Regions from separate parts of the Shewanella goraebulensis genome, predicted to be linked through region 2. Evidence: riboswitches for the same ligand, from Rfam matches in the RefSeq annotation. Region 2 holds a riboswitch; the other holds the start of a gene.
The links. A riboswitch is a leader RNA that binds a small molecule or an ion and turns the genes downstream of it on or off. The one in region 2 is predicted to bind lysine.
Positions count from the first base shown of each region.

Region 1: linked by a shared signal. The riboswitch ahead of QPX86_RS14180 (Na+/H+ antiporter NhaC family protein) and the one ahead of lysC (lysine-sensitive aspartokinase 3) in region 2 are both predicted to bind lysine.

Region 1 covers NZ_CP126972.1:3,348,195-3,352,501, reverse strand. Annotated here, with positions in the region: gene QPX86_RS14190 (electron transfer flavoprotein subunit beta/FixA family protein) at 1-198, shown strand, start outside; gene QPX86_RS14185 (electron transfer flavoprotein subunit alpha/FixB family protein) at 201-1,124, shown strand; lysine riboswitch at 2,054-2,274, shown strand; gene QPX86_RS14180 (Na+/H+ antiporter NhaC family protein) at 2,351-3,907, shown strand; gene QPX86_RS14175 (M3 family metallopeptidase) at 4,061-4,307, opposite strand, start outside.
Region 2 covers NZ_CP126972.1:4,039,964-4,044,270, forward strand. Annotated here, with positions in the region: gene QPX86_RS17060 (succinylglutamate desuccinylase/aspartoacylase family protein) at 1-581, opposite strand, end outside; gene lysC (lysine-sensitive aspartokinase 3) at 622-1,971, opposite strand; lysine riboswitch at 2,112-2,288, opposite strand; gene QPX86_RS17070 (DUF3293 domain-containing protein) at 2,723-3,157, opposite strand; gene arcA (two-component system response regulator ArcA) at 3,840-4,307, shown strand, end outside.

The sequences.
Region 1 (4,307 bases), 690 kb from region 2:
TACGCTTCACTACCAAATATTATGAAAGCTAAGCGTAAGCCGCTTGAGACACTTTCAATTGATGATTTAGGTGTGAGCTTAAAAGCACATCAAAATATCGTGAAGGTGACTCCTCCTGCTGAGCGTCAAGCTGGGATCATGGTAAGTTCAGTAGCTGAGCTAGTTGAAAAGTTAAAAAATGAAGCGAAGGTGATCTAATTATGGCCATTTTAGTATTAGCAGAACACGATAATGCAAGTTTGAAGCTAGACACTGCAAAAGTGGTTAGTGCAGCTACTGCCATTGGTAGTGATGTTCATGTATTAGTTGCTGGCAGCGCATGCGGTGCAGCAGTTTCTGCAGCTCAAGCATTAACTGGTGTGAGTAAAGTATTAGTTGCTGATTCAGCTGCTTATGAAGCGCAAATGGCTGAAAACTTATCTGAATTAGTGGTTAAGCTTGCTGGTGATTACGACTATATTGTTGCAGCTGCTACCAGTGTGGGTAAAGATACATTACCTCGCGTCGCTGCACTTTTAGATGTAGCACAAATATCTGAAGTGATTGAAGTGGTAAGCGCAGATACGTTTGTGCGTCCTATTTATGCAGGTTCTGCGTTAGCGACAGTACAAAGCTTAGATGACAAAAAAGTATTAACCGTTCGTACCAGTGCATTCGATGCTGCGGGTAATGAAGGTAGTGCTGAAGCCGTTACCGTTGATTTTGTTGCTGAAGCTAAAACCGTGTTTGTTTCACAAACACTGACTGAGTCTGAACGTCCTGAGTTGGGTAGTGCAGGTGTGATTGTTTCTGGTGGCCGCGGTATGGGCAGTGGCGAGAACTTTGCCATTTTAGAAGCGTTAGCTGACAAAATGACTGCAGCAGTAGGTGCATCTCGCGCAGCTGTTGATGCTGGTTTTGTACCGAATGATTTACAAGTAGGCCAAACAGGTAAGATTGTTGCTCCTGACTTATATATCGCTGTCGGTATTTCTGGTGCTATTCAGCATTTAGCGGGTATGAAAGATTCTAAAGTCATTGTTGCTATTAACAAAGACCCTGAAGCGCCAATTTTCCAAGTGGCTGACTATGGTCTTGAAGCTGATTTATTCGATGCTATACCAGAATTAACCAACGCATTATAAGCTATCGCTGACAGTCCTTAGTCTGTTCCCAGGGGCTGTTATTGATTTGATATGAGTGACTAGTAAAAAAGGTTTTTGTCTTACAGACAAAAACCTTTTTTAATGCCTAGAAAAAAGCGGTATATTTTGGGAGTTATTAACCAGAATTTTATCGAGCGTGATTGGATTGATTACGGGCTTATTGGCTGAATATTTACAAATTAAATTGCTAACTATCAAGCTATTTAAATAGACAAGTTAATTTAAATGTCACTTTTGATAAATCTTCTTTCTAGCTATTTCTAAATGTACTCAAGGTTACAAACTTTCGTAATAAGCTAATGCTTCCTTATTGTTTAAAGCTCCTCTTTAGCGAGTGCTTTTTTAATGACTAAAGGTTTCTTCATTCACTGAGGGCTTATTATTAACAAGTGATTTAAATAGTACTAAATGGATTATTATTCAATATCTTGAGCTGCTAATGTAGCGATAAAAACAATCCTCAATTAAAGTATATGCTCTAATTGTTAAGCCTTAGTGCTTTACTCTAGAGCAACGATTTATTTTAGGTTGCTATATAAGGCTCACTTGCACGCTTGGTTAAGTTAATAATCATCAATGGCACTCACTAATACGACGTTTTATCACTGAGAGCATCAACTGAATTAAAAGTAATCACCCTCAATTAATTACTAAAGCTGTGAAACTACTCATCAATAAATAAAGAAAGTGAACAGCGGCATAATTGACTGAAATCGTCATTATTGATGGATAAATCCACACTTGCTAACAAATCGTTACACGGCTGATAAGCTGCTGTGGTGTTTTTTGATTGTGATGTTATTTCTCACAAGATAAGCTACTTTTATCTGGTAATTAACCTCGTGCTTATGTTTGTATAGTGGCGTGTAATAGCTGAGAGCTTCAAATAAGGTTCTCGCACGGCTGAATACATAAGTAGAGGCGCATCAAATATCAGTAAGGTTAGGTTGGGTGATACCAATAACTTAGCGTGAAAGGATTTGGTGCCGAAGTGAACAGGTTATATCAATGCCGTTTGCTGGGGCAGTTTCCGAAAGGGGCTGCACTGTCATAGTAATTTTTATCCGTGAGGATAAAACAATGGATATCGATGTTGATATCGATATTACTGTGGAGTGCTACTGAAAAGATCCTTGTCTTCGCTTCCTGCGTTGTCTTGCCTTATCAGTTATCCTCCATTCGTACTTAACGAAGAAAATATAAAAATGATGATAACAAGTTATGCCGATTCGGCACTTTCGCTTTTGCCTCCAGTAGTGGCAATTATTTTAGCAGTGGTAACACGTAGAGTTCTTCTTTCACTTGGCTTAGGTATTCTTGCTGGTGTTGTACTTTTAAGTGACTTCTCGTTTGGTGCGGCTGCAAGTCATTTAGTCAGCACTGTGACGAGCTTAGTGTGGGATGACGGCGCGTTAAACGCGTGGAATCTACAGATCATTGGCTTCTTAGTAGTATTAGGGATGATCACCGCATTAATCACTGTAAGTGGTTCTGCACGTGCATTTGCCGATTGGGCGCATCAGCGGATTCGTAATAAACGTGATGCTAAGCTGATGACTATGTTTTTAGGCTGTGTTGTCTTCATTGATGATTACTTCAACAGTATTGTTGTTGGTTCAATAGCTCGTCCTATAACAGACCGCTATCATATATCTCGCGCAAAACTGGCTTATTTATTAGATTCAACTGCTGCGCCAGTGTGTGTTATCTCTCCGGTTTCAAGTTGGGGTGCGTATATCATCGCACTTATCGGCGGCATCTTAACGGCACATGGTTTTGCTGACACGGGTCACTTAAGCGTGTTCCTGCAAATGGTACCGATGAATTTTTACGCCATTTTTGCTCTGTTATTATTACTTTGTGTGGCTATCTTCGGTTTAGATATCGGTCCAATGCGTCAACATGAACGCAATGCACAAAAAGGTGAGTTATTTGACGAAAGCAAAGGCTTACCACCAGGTGCAACAGCTGATTTACCAGAAGCAGATACCGGTAAAATCATGGGCTTGTTCCTACCAATTTTTGTGTTAGTTGCAGCAACGATTTACTTTATGGTTTCAACAGGCGCTGATGCACTTGCAAGCGAAGGCCTTAAGTTTAGTGTGTTAGGTGCATTTGAAAATACTGAAGTTAGTGAGTCTCTATTTTACGGTTCATTAGTGGGCTTAGTAGTTACTGTACTGCTAACCATCCAACAAAAAATTAGCACTAGCATGATGTTTACTGGTCTTAAGGTTGGTGCCAAATCAATGCTTCCAGCAATCTATATTTTGCTATTTGCTTGGACTATCGCATCTGTGATTGGTGAGCTTGAAACAGGCAAGTACATGGCAAGCCTTGCGACTGGCAATATTCCGTTTGCATTACTGCCTGCAGTATTATTTTTACTGGCTGGTTTAACCGCATTTTCAACCGGCACTAGCTGGGGTACGTTTGGTATTATGTTACCAATCGCTGCCGATATGGCGATGGGCAGTGACAGCACTATGATGTTACCAATGCTTGCTGCAGTATTATCTGGCGCGGTATTTGGCGACCATTGTTCACCAATTTCAGATACTACAATTCTGTCTTCTACTGGTGCAAGTTGTCATCATCTTGATCATGTTATGACGCAATTACCTTACGCAGTTATTGTGGCAGCATTAAGCTTAGTGGGCTACACAGTACTTGGTTTTACAGGTTCTGTTGCTATGGGCTTTATTACTTGTTCTGTGTTGTTTGTATTGGCTGTATTAGGGTTAAAAATTGCAACCAAGTAATTCTATTGAAGAGCTCTTGTGAAGAGCTCTTTTAAAGTAACTATTTATAAAATTGCTTTAGACTTTAATTGCTTTAAACTTTATAAATCAAGCCATAAAAAATGCCACTCAACTGAGTGGCATTTTTGTACGAGAGTTAATTAAATCTTAGATTTACTTTAATCCACGACGTTCTAGTAGACCATCTGTCGTCGGCGCTTGACCTCTGAAGTTTTGGTAAGCTTCCATTGGCGGTACACTATTGCCAACTTCACGGATAGTTTTTCTAAACTTCATTCCGATTTCACGATTTAAACCGCCTTGAGTTTGCACATAAGCAAAAGCATCAGCGGCTAGGATTTCACTCCACATGTAAGCATAGTAACTTGCTGAATACCCACCTGGGAACGCGTGTGCAAAG
Region 2 (4,307 bases):
GGGCAATAGAGATGTTTCGCAGATTTTGGGCCTGTATGTAAATCCAACACAATATCGGCATCATGGGCCATCGACTGCAAAGTCACCGCTAAACGATGGCCAGTGCTTATGCCCCAACCATTATTCAACCGAATTTGACAGCTGCTTAATAGCAACTGTCTAAATGCACTAAATAACTCAACGTCATTCAACTGTTTATTTGCTTCAAACCAGCTAGGGATATCAGCAACGATGGCGGCATGTTCATAATACTCACGATTCCAATTAACCCCGGTGATGGGATCAAATCGGCCTAAAGTAAACTCACCGCTTTTTTGGTTTATCCCCAAAGGATTCGCTAATGGGACACAATGGATATCACCAAGCACAGTGTAGCCTTCAAGCATTGTCATCAACTGATGTATTACTGCATTGCCCTGTACTTCTGCTCCATGGACATTGGCTTGAATATAAACTGACGCAGCATTTGCATCACTTCCCTTATAAGTATAAATCGGCGCCGTTAGTGTTTGGCCTGTTGCCAACTCACCTAACGCCACACTTGATACTAATGCTTTTGAAGTGAAACTTGCTGCAGTCATATTATTAGCCACCGGCACTCATGATAAATAGTGATTTACATTATTCGAATAAATTCTGATGCAGTGAATTCACCACATCAGCAGCTTCTGACTCTGCCACTAAAACACATAAATTATGCGGGCTAGCGCCCTGACAAATCATCCGTACATTATGGTTTTCAAGCACAGAGAACACGCGACTACAGATACCCGCAGTTGACGCTATTTTATTACCAATAATTGCTACCAATGCCAACTTGTCTTCGACTCGAACACGGCAATGTTGTGACAGCTCTTGCAACAATGACTCGCTTAATAAGCCCTGACCACTTGAATCAGAACCTGTTTTATCCAAAGTCAGTGATACATTCACTTCTGAGGTCGTAATCAAGTCTACCGAGATTTTATGTTTTGCAAGCGTTGCAAACGTTTCAGCTAAAAAGCCCTGAGCATGTAACATTTGTAGGCTATGTAAATTCAATAGTGTTTGATCGCGTCTTAGCGCTACTGCTCGAAACACGGGCACTTCTTCAACTTGATGGCGGATCCAGGTTCCGCCCTGTTCTGGTGCTTTACTTGAACCGACAAACACTTGAATTTTTTGACGAACAGCCGGAAGAATAGTTGCTGGGTGTAATACTTTTGCCCCGAAAGTAGCCATTTCAGCCGCTTCGTTAAAGCTAATTTCTGGAATAGGTCGGGCATTCGGTGCTAGACGTGGATCTGTGGTATAAATCCCAGCAACATCAGTCCAAATCTCAACTGCATCCGCCTTTAACGCTTCAGCTAATAATGCTGCAGAGTAATCACTACCACCACGACCTAATGTCGTCGTGCGACCTTCACTGTCAGCACCAATAAAACCTTGAGTCACTATAACCTGCTCAGTTAAAAGCGGTGCTAAATACGCCGCCCCCAATTCAGCAATCTGTTCGATTTGCGGTTCAGCACGACCAAAGTGGCTATCAGTTCTTAGTACTTGCCTGACATCAAATGCGCTTGAGGGTGTGCCTTTTTGACGAATAACCGCCGAAAATAATAACGATGAGCATTGCTCACCCATAGATAAAAGTTCATCAATAATGGCTTTACTTCTATCAAGTACTAATGCATCGCTGAGTGCTGACATACGGCTTAAGAGTTTATCAATCGTAGCCGCAACATCTTGAGGACGATCTAACTTATCTACAATGCCATATTGCACTTGTGCTATTTGAGTCAACAATGTCATGCGGCGCTGATCATTGACGTTTGCTTGAGTCAGTTCGACTAAAAGGTTAGTTACACCACTCGAAGCACTAACGACAACAACACGGGTATGCGGGTTTGCAAGAATGATATCTGCGCAGCGGTTCATTGCAGCATAATCAGCAACTGATGTGCCTCCAAATTTAGCAACAACTAAACTCATGACAACACCTCTACGGCAAACGGATTAGAACATACAGATAGAAATACAAGATTTAAAAACATGATTACACTCCGAACTTACTTCGTTCGAAGAGCCTGGTGCAGTGATAACGCATCCTTAAAGAAGGGAAACAGCAATCTTTCACCAGAAGCTCTCCACCAATTAATAGGTGACAATCGTTAGGATTCAGCCTAAACGACCGATATGAAGTGAAACCAATCACTTGCAATATCTCGGCGCTAATCTCCCTCATAAGTCGTCATTGGAATTGGTTTTCCTCAAACTTACTACCTAGCTAACGCTCCTCTTCTGTTTCTTCCCTAAGGAAGAAAACGAAAAATACCAATAAACACACATCTAAGTCAATTCAGATCTGTACTAAATTTACCAAATAACAGAATATTGAAAACAGGACACTTATTTACTTATTAAGGCAAAGGTGGATATTTACTAAAAATAAAAGCTAAAAGTCTTTAAATACAGCGATAAAGAAAGCAATAAAAAACAGTTTAACGGGTATTTTAACCGATAATGATTCGAGTTTAAGCCTAAAAAATCATAATCAGAAATAATCTATCGATTCACAATGAAGCATTTTTATGTGATTAATTGACTAAAAATTATCTAATCCTATAGGAATTATAGAACAACAATTCAATCCCCAAATTCAGCTGGGTAACAAATACAACTTGAGTACCGTTACATTTGCCACTTTAGTCTTTAGATCGAAGGTATTGAGTAATAGTGCAAATTATTCATGTAAATCAGGTAACTCATTAACAACGCGAGACCGAGTAAAAAAATCACCGATCATTACTTCTGCATCAGGGGCATCACCGCATGCCACCAATGACAATAAGCCTTGGTTAACATAATAAATGGCATGCTGTTTAAATTCTCGACCTAACTCCAGCGCTTGTTGCTTATCAATAAACACAGCCCAACTTTTTTCCATATGGGATAAATCAGGAGCAGCGCCAATTAAAGAGCGATAAGGGCTGTTGTATTGTTCAATCTTTCGCTGTAATCGGCGATCTAATAAGCGGTTTTGGCAGGGAGTCAGAACATTTCCTAGAGGGTTGTGAGCAGTGACAATCGCGAAGGGGATATCATTAGATAGGCCTTGTGTCAGTAGAAATTGTGTTCCTTGATACTTATGCCAAAGGCTATCGATTAAATTATCCATCATTTAATTTTCTCTATTGAACCCAGTTAAGTGTAGTAAACCCTATGTGGCGACAATACCCATGTGACGTAAGTCACAAGAATAATAATTATATTAATTAATATAATCAACAACTTAATTAAAAAACCATTTTTGTAACAATTATGGAGAGTAAATTTGTTAACATTTCATTTGTTAACAAATGCCTAAAACGAGTACAATAATCACCACTAGCTAGATTTTGCTACATAACTATAAGTTGTGATACAAGCTGTTACATTAATCGGTACACTATTTAGCCATTAATTATTCAAGCTTGAACATTTTGTTCTACATTTTAGATAATACAAATATAGAACAATATTAAATTGCCGAGGAACTTTTATGAGCAATTTAATCTCATAGTGTAATGAATCTTTGTTTTAATAGATCTTTCGACTGATTGTGAGTGAGTTAACTCTCATCATACAATCGGAATATTGATTTTTTATGATCACATTTATGTCACGAATGTCTCTTTTAATAATGTATTAAGCTGAGTGTATATAATGTAGCTAGTCATGAAGCGTGTTTTGTTCAGGGCAGACATAGATAAACACCTATCGTGAAATATATAAATTATCGGCGTTTTCATTAATAAGCAGCGCCACCGCCCTAGTGCAACATGACTAGAATCGAATTGTTTTTAATTTAGGTAAATAACATGCAAAACCCACACATTCTTATTGTTGAAGATGAAGCTGTAACCCGTAATACACTGCGCAGTATTTTTGAAGCAGAAGGGTATGTAGTAACTGAAGCAAACGATGGCGCTGAAATGCACAAAGCCATGCAGGATAATAAGATTAATCTTGTAGTTATGGATATCAATCTTCCTGGTAAAAACGGTTTATTGTTAGCTCGTGAACTTCGCGAAATTAACAACATCGGCCTTATCTTCCTTACTGGCCGTGATAACGAAGTTGACAAAATTCTTGGTCTTGAAATTGGCGCTGATGACTACATCACCAAGCCATTCAATCCACGTGAATTAACTATCCGTGCTCGCAACCTATTAACTCGCGTTAATAGTGCAGGTGCAGAAATTGAAGAAAAAGGCTCTGTAGAGTTCTACCGTTTTAACGGTTGGAGCTTAGAGATCAACAGCCGTTCTTTAGTAAGCCCACAAGGT